2 regions of the Loigolactobacillus coryniformis subsp. coryniformis KCTC 3167 genome follow, and region 2 is predicted to be linked to the other one. Evidence: predicted binding sites of a transcription regulator. Region 2 holds the regulator's gene; the other holds the start of a gene.
What was found. Region 2 encodes Rex, which represses fermentation and respiration genes when NADH is low (regulators of the CRP and FNR family bind a similar motif). Its sites were predicted from a motif close to TTGTGAANTANTTCACAA; they were not measured.
Positions count from the first base shown of each region.

Region 1 (3,428 bases), 810 kb from region 2:
AGCGGATGATAGGTCTGGAAGACCAAAGACAAACTGGGGCGCGTAGTATCGCCTCCGGTGAAGGAGAAAAGATGAGTGGCACTCAGTTTCAAGCATTAGTTTTGGCCCGCAACAACCTGAATTTGGCTTATCAACGTGTGGTCAGGAACAAAGGGGCGGCCGGAGTTGACGGTATGACCGTTGATGAATTGAAACCGTACCTGAAAGTACATCGCGAAGAATTACTCGCAGAATTGGCCAATGGGACTTATAAACCGGCACCAGTCAAGCAAGTCTCAATTCCAAAGCCCAACGGTGGAACGCGTAAGCTTGGCATTCCGACCGTGATCGACCGGCTAGTCCAGCAGGCCGTGGCCCAGGTCCTTTCGCCGATATATGAACAGATCTTCGCCAACAATAGTTTTGGTTTTCGACCCCAACGCAGTGCACATGACGCAGTTCAACAGGTCGTTCAAGCTAGATAATGCGGGTTATCACTATGTGGTTGATCTGGATTTGAAGGCCTACTTCGATACGGTTAATCATGACATGCTTATGAAGTTTCTCAAGCAGCGAATTAGTGACCGCTGGATACTACGGCTCATTCGCCGTTTTCTGACTAGTGGCACCATGAATGGGCAATTGTTTGAACGCAGTGAGAAAGGCACACCGCAAGGCGGGCCGATCTCGCCACTGTTAGCGAATATTTATCTCAACGAATTCGACCAAGAACTAGCTAGGCGCGGTCATGAATTTGTCCGTTACGCCGATGACTGCAATATCTTTGTTAAAAGTCCACGCGCGGGCCAACGAGTCCTCGCTAGTGTGACTCGTTTTCTCGAGCATGAGTTAAAACTCACGCTCAATCAGGAAAAGACACAAGTGGTCGCCACCAACAGAATGAAGTTCTTAGGGTTTACGTTGGGCCACACTAAAGGCAGGGCTTTTCCCTATCCGGTGTGGTCAGCGAAGCAGCGAGTTAAACAAGCATTGAGGCGGCTGACTAAGCGTAATCGTGGTGTATCCGAAGACCAAATAATGGCAGAGATTCGTCAAAAGATGCGCGGTTGGTTGCAGTATTACAGCTTGGGTAGAATGAAGCGGTTCATCACGGAATTAGATGCGTGGCTGCGGTCACGTATTCGCCAGTACATTTGGAAACAATGGAAGAAAGCCAAAACTAGAGAGAACAACTTGAGCGGATTAGGATTTACGAAAGATGAAGCTAAGCTATCCGCTAACACGCGTAAAGGGTACTGGCGGACAGCGCATAGTAAAACGCTGTGCCGTACCCTAACTAACAAAGAGCTGGAACGTCGTGGACTCATTAACTTGAGTCAGACGCTCCAGCAAATTCAGAGTGCTTAAATTATTGAACCGCCGTATACGGAACCGTACGTACGGTGGTGTGAGAGGACGGTAACTTACAATTACCTCCTACTCGATTATTTAAGTTGCGCCGTTTCCGGTGCCCATGGTAAAAAGTAGATATGCGTATTTGGTTGTTTGCCGACCAAGTTAGGTAAGTTTAATTGGATTTATCGATTAATTGTTATTAAATTCACAAAAAGATTTCATGGAAATCAGTTTAATTTTTCAGGAAAGGCTATAATTGGCAACATTGAAAGCGCTTAAAATCAACTTTTTTATTTAACAGGAAAATGCTTTACAATTTTTAAAATTTGTAGTATCATCAATTTGTGAAATAGATAACAACTAATTCAACCTGAGAAATGGAGAAATGTGTTATGCTAAAACAAACAAAAACTGAGAACAAGACTGAAGATAAAAGCGTTTCTGTCGAAAAGACAATTGATGGTCTGGTTAAAAAATCGCAAGCAGCATTAGCAACTATGTCTACTTTTACACAAGAAAAAGTGGATGCCATCTGTGAGGCGATGGCTTTAGCTGCCCTAGATCACCATATGGAACTGGCTAAAATGGCCGTTGAAGAGACTCATCGTGGGATTGTTGAAGATAAAGCCATCAAAAATATTTACGCCAGTGAATATGTTTGGAACAGCATTCGTCATGACAAAACGGTTGGGGTGATCGATGACGATGATGAAGAACAGATCATCAAAATTGCTGAACCTTTAGGGGTTGTTGCTGGGGTCACACCAGTCACAAATCCAACTTCAACGGTTGTCTTTAAATCTTTGATCTCACTTAAAGGCCGGAATACGATCATTTTTGGTTTCCATCCCCAAGCACAACAAGCTTGTGTACGTACTGCACAAATTCTTTTGGATGCAGCAATTGAAGCCGGTGCACCTGCCGATTGTATTCAATGGATCGCTGACCCAAGTATTGAAGCAACTGGTGCCTTGATGCATCATGAGGATATCGCCACGATTTTGGCAACTGGTGGTCCTGGCATGGTCAAAGCTGCTTATTCAAGTGGTAACCCAGCTTTAGGGGTAGGTCCTGGTAATGGTCCAGCTTACATCGAAAAAACAGCTGATGTCAAGCAAGCCGTTAATGATATTGTGTTATCGAAGACTTTTGATAATGGGATGGTTTGTGCTTCCGAAAATAGTGCCATTGTTGACCAAGATATCTATGCTGAAGTTAAGGCTGAATTTAAATATTGGAATTGTTACTTCGTTAAGAAGTCTGAATTAAAGGCATTGGGCGAAGCAATGTTTGATGAAAAACGCGGCGGTGTTAAAGGCCCGATTGCGGGTAAATCAGCTTATCAAATCGCACAATTAGCGGGTATCGATGTACCTAAGGATACTAAAGTCTTGATTGCTGAGATTGATGGCGTCGGTCCTAAGTACCCACTATCACGTGAAAAATTATCACCTGTTTTGTCCCTATATAAGGTTAAGGACCATGAAGCTGCCTTTGCTCGGGCAAAAGAATTATTGGAATTCGGTGGCTTAGGCCATACTGCTTCGATCCATACACGTGACGATGAATTAGTTAAACAATTTGGCATGGATATGTTAGCTTGCCGGATCTTAGTTAACTCGCCATCAGCGCTTGGTGGGATCGGGAATATCTACAATAATATGACGCCATCATTGACCTTAGGGACAGGCTCATACGGGAAGAACTCGATTTCGCATAATGTTTCGGATATGGATTTGATCAATATTAAAACGGTTGCCAAACGGCGCAACAACATGCAGTGGGTAAAGTTACCCCCAAAAGTGTACTTCGAACGCAACTCAGTACGCTACTTGGAACACATGGAAGGCATTAAACGTGTTTTCTTAGTTTGTGATCCTGGGATGGTTGAGTTCGGTTACTCTGATCGCGTACTTGATGTTTTACGTAAACGGACCAACCAAGTTGAGATCGATATTTTCTCTGATGTTGAACCTAACCCTTCAACCGACACGGTTTACAAGGGTGTGGCACGGATGGATGCCTTTAAACCAGATACGATCATTGCTTTAGGCGGTGGTTCCGCAATGGATGCCGCGAAGTTTATGTGGTTG
Region 1 is NZ_CP017713.1:1,966,494-1,969,921, reverse strand. It holds partial or broken gene ltrA (group II intron reverse transcriptase/maturase) at 1-1,347, shown strand, start outside; gene adhE (bifunctional acetaldehyde-CoA/alcohol dehydrogenase) at 1,728-3,428, shown strand, end outside.
Region 1: a site for Rex is predicted at 1,678-1,695, ahead of adhE (bifunctional acetaldehyde-CoA/alcohol dehydrogenase). Genes of this name have one in related genera too.

Region 2 (3,428 bases):
ATACCGGCGCTTCTAAGCACTGGTGACGGTCTACGCTTATAAAAATTGGGTAACTAGGGATCGAACCTAGAAATTACGGATTCAGAGTCCGTTGCGTTACCATTTCGCTATTACCCAATGATGTGAAATCTCATCAACGACTAATAGTTTACCGAAAAAACAGCTAGCTGTCAATTATAAATTTGATTTTTTATGCAATTAATGTGCCCAATTACGTTTTAACAAGATAATTGCGCTGCTGATCAACCCAATTCCAGCCAGACTCAATAAAAAGTTAATGTGTTCGCCAGTTGCTGGAAGTAAAGCGGCGAAAATAGAAGTTGGTTGTTTTTGTTTAGCCTTGTGCGCCACTTCAATCATGCTAGTTACTTGTGCCGTAATTGTAGATTCAGTTGGTGTCCTTACGCCTACTTTTGCTTTACTACTCTGTTTTGCCGTTACATCTTGAACAATCTTAAATGGGGTATCCTTTTTGTTTTCCTGCGCAGCGGTAATTGTTGCCGGCTTCTCTGGAGCTAATTCAGCGGATTCTAAATCGGCGAATAAATCAGCTTGCCCTATTTTTTTATCTGCCACTGTTTTCTTAGTATCAGAACTCGCTACTGATTGTGCAGCTACGGGTGCACTACTTTTAGCTGCTTCTTCGCTGATTGTTGCCATTGGTACTGTACTTTGTGCCACCGATTGGCTTTTTCTCTCCGGTAATGCTGTAGCTGAAGTTGCGGTCTCATTTCTAGTATCCGCAGCCGATTGCATAGCTGCGGGTGCTGCACTGCTAGCTGCAGAAGAAGCCGCTGACTCTTCTGGTTGCGGAACTAGCGTAGATTCATTAACCGTCCTAGTAGTTGTTGCTGGTGTCACTGGCAAAGTTGCATTATCCAATGCACCAGTAGCTGCTTTAGCTTCCGGTACTGCGGTATCCGTTGCTGGCGCTACCGCATTAGTCACCGGTGCCGCCAAATCTGCCATTAACGATTGCTGCGGTTCAGAAACAACTGCGGTACGATCTGGTGCTGTTGGCACCATTGCTGGTGTTATTGCTGCATTCGTTTGTGTGCCCCATAAGCCTAATCCTAGCAGTATACTACCACTAAGTAGCCAGCCTTGCAGCCCATGTTTTAAATATAGCATCTAAATCCCTCCAGATAGATGACTGTAAACCCATTCACTCTTATCCTATCATACTTTTTGTCTCCGCGCCGCAATGAAGTATAAAAAAGCACGTGATAGCCAAATGGCCTATCGCGCGCTTAATCAGTCGTTGAATTATCAGTATTTTCACTACCATAATGATCTAAGAAATAAATCAATGTTTGTAATTCATTAGCTAAATCAACATTTTGTACACGCACCGTCGTAGGGACCGAAATACGGATCGGGGTAAAGTTCATGATACCTTTAACGCCGGCCGTTACTAATTCGTCCGCCACTTTTTGTGCGTCCTCAATTGGTACTGTTAAAATAGCGACATCGATTTGCTGAATCTGCAGTTGTTCCTTCATCTCAGCCATTGGGTAGACAGGTACCCCACTTTGAATCGTATTGGCGATCTCTTCATTAATATCAAAAGCGGCACTGATACGCACACTATTGGTCTGACGGAAATTATAGTTCAACAAGGCATGACCTAAATTACCAACACCAATCAAAGCAACGTTAGTCAAACGGTCTTGATTCAACGTCTTTTTAAAAAAGTTTAACAAACTTTCAACATCGTAACCATAGCCACGTTTGCCTAGTGCACCAAAATATGAAAAATCACGACGAATCGTCGCCGAGTCAACTTGAACTGCTTCAGAAAGCTCTGTAGAAGAAACGCGCTGCTTGCCGGCATTAAATAAGATATTTAAGTAACGATAATAAATTGGCAACCGTTTTGCCGTTGCCTTAGGTATTTTTGCTTCAGCCATTCGCTCAACTCCAAACTATGTTTTTTTTACTTGTGAATTAATTTCTTAATAACACTTGTTATCATACTGTATTTACTTGTGAAAAGCAATTGATTGCTCACAACATATTTTGCACATGCAGTCCTGAAACTAGCAAGATATGGTAGACTAAAGAGTATCTAAAAATTACTCAATGACCGCTAAAAAAGAATTTGCGCAAAGCATCATTAATAATTGTAGTGATTTAACCAAGGAATAGTCAATTTACAGTTATTGTTCTACCATTTAAATAAGCGAATAATTCATTCAGAAAGAAGCGAACCTCGTGATATTATTACAAGCACAAAACGTTGCCCGGCGCTTCGGTGCAGAAGTTTTGTTTGAAAACGTACAATTAGAAGTTCAAAGTAACGCACGCGTTGCTTTAGTCGGGCGTAACGGCATCGGCAAATCAACCTTATTAAAAATTTTGATCGGCCAGAACCCACCTGACGAAGGCCAAGTAATTACCAGTAAAGGTGTTAGTATCGGATATTTATCACAAGATACTGGTCTGGATTCGGAGCACACGATTTTTGCAGAAATGTTGACCGTTTTCGCCGATTTACGTGAAATGGAACAGCAAATGCATCAATTAGAAGCTCAACTCGGTGACAAACAATTATTGACCGATGATGAAGCTTATCAACAAGCGCTTAAACGCTATGAACAACTGCAGCATACTTTTACCGAACGTAATGGTTATGGCTATGAAGCAGAAATCCGCAACGTTTTGCATGGATTCGGCTTCGATGCTGACTATTATGAACATCGCGTCAGTGACCTTTCCGGCGGACAGAAATCACGCTTAGCCTTAGCCAAACTTTTACTGGAAAAACACGATCTACTGATCTTAGATGAACCGACCAACCATTTGGATATTGATACATTAACCTGGCTCGAAGGGTATCTACAAGGCTATGCCGGTGCCCTACTGATCGTCTCCCATGATCAGTATTTCCTCGATAAAGTAGCCACTGAAGTGTATGATCTTAGCCAACATACAACGCGACATTATCACGGTAACTACACCCGTTATCGTGAACAAAAGGCTGCTAATTTAGCACAGGAATGGAAGGCATACGAAAAACAACAGGCGGAAATCGCTAAATTACAGGATTTCGTCGACAAAAATATTGTCCGTGCTTCCACCACTAAACGTGCGCAAAGCCGCCGGAAACAACTGGAAAAAATTCAGCGGCTGGAAAGACCACAAAACGATGATAAAACGGTTCGTTTTAGTTTTACCGCAGACAAACCTTCTGGCAATGAGGTTTTAACGGTAACTAATGCCGCTGTTGGTTACGGTGATACCATTTTGGCCGATCCGATCAACTTACAAGTGAAACGTCACCAAGCCATCGCCATCACTGGACCAAACGGAGTCGGCAAATCGACGCTACTTAAAAGCATTCTAGGCCAGATCAGCTTTTTACACGGTGCAGCCCAATTTGGCACTGGTGTGGACGTTGGTTATTATGATCAAGAGCAGGAAAACTT
Region 2 is NZ_CP017713.1:1,152,774-1,156,201, reverse strand. It holds tRNA gene LC20001_RS05745 (tRNA-Gln) at 46-117, opposite strand; gene LC20001_RS05740 (LPXTG cell wall anchor domain-containing protein) at 199-1,131, opposite strand; gene LC20001_RS05735 (redox-sensing transcriptional repressor Rex) at 1,251-1,910, opposite strand; gene LC20001_RS05730 (ABC-F family ATP-binding cassette domain-containing protein) at 2,215-3,428, shown strand, end outside.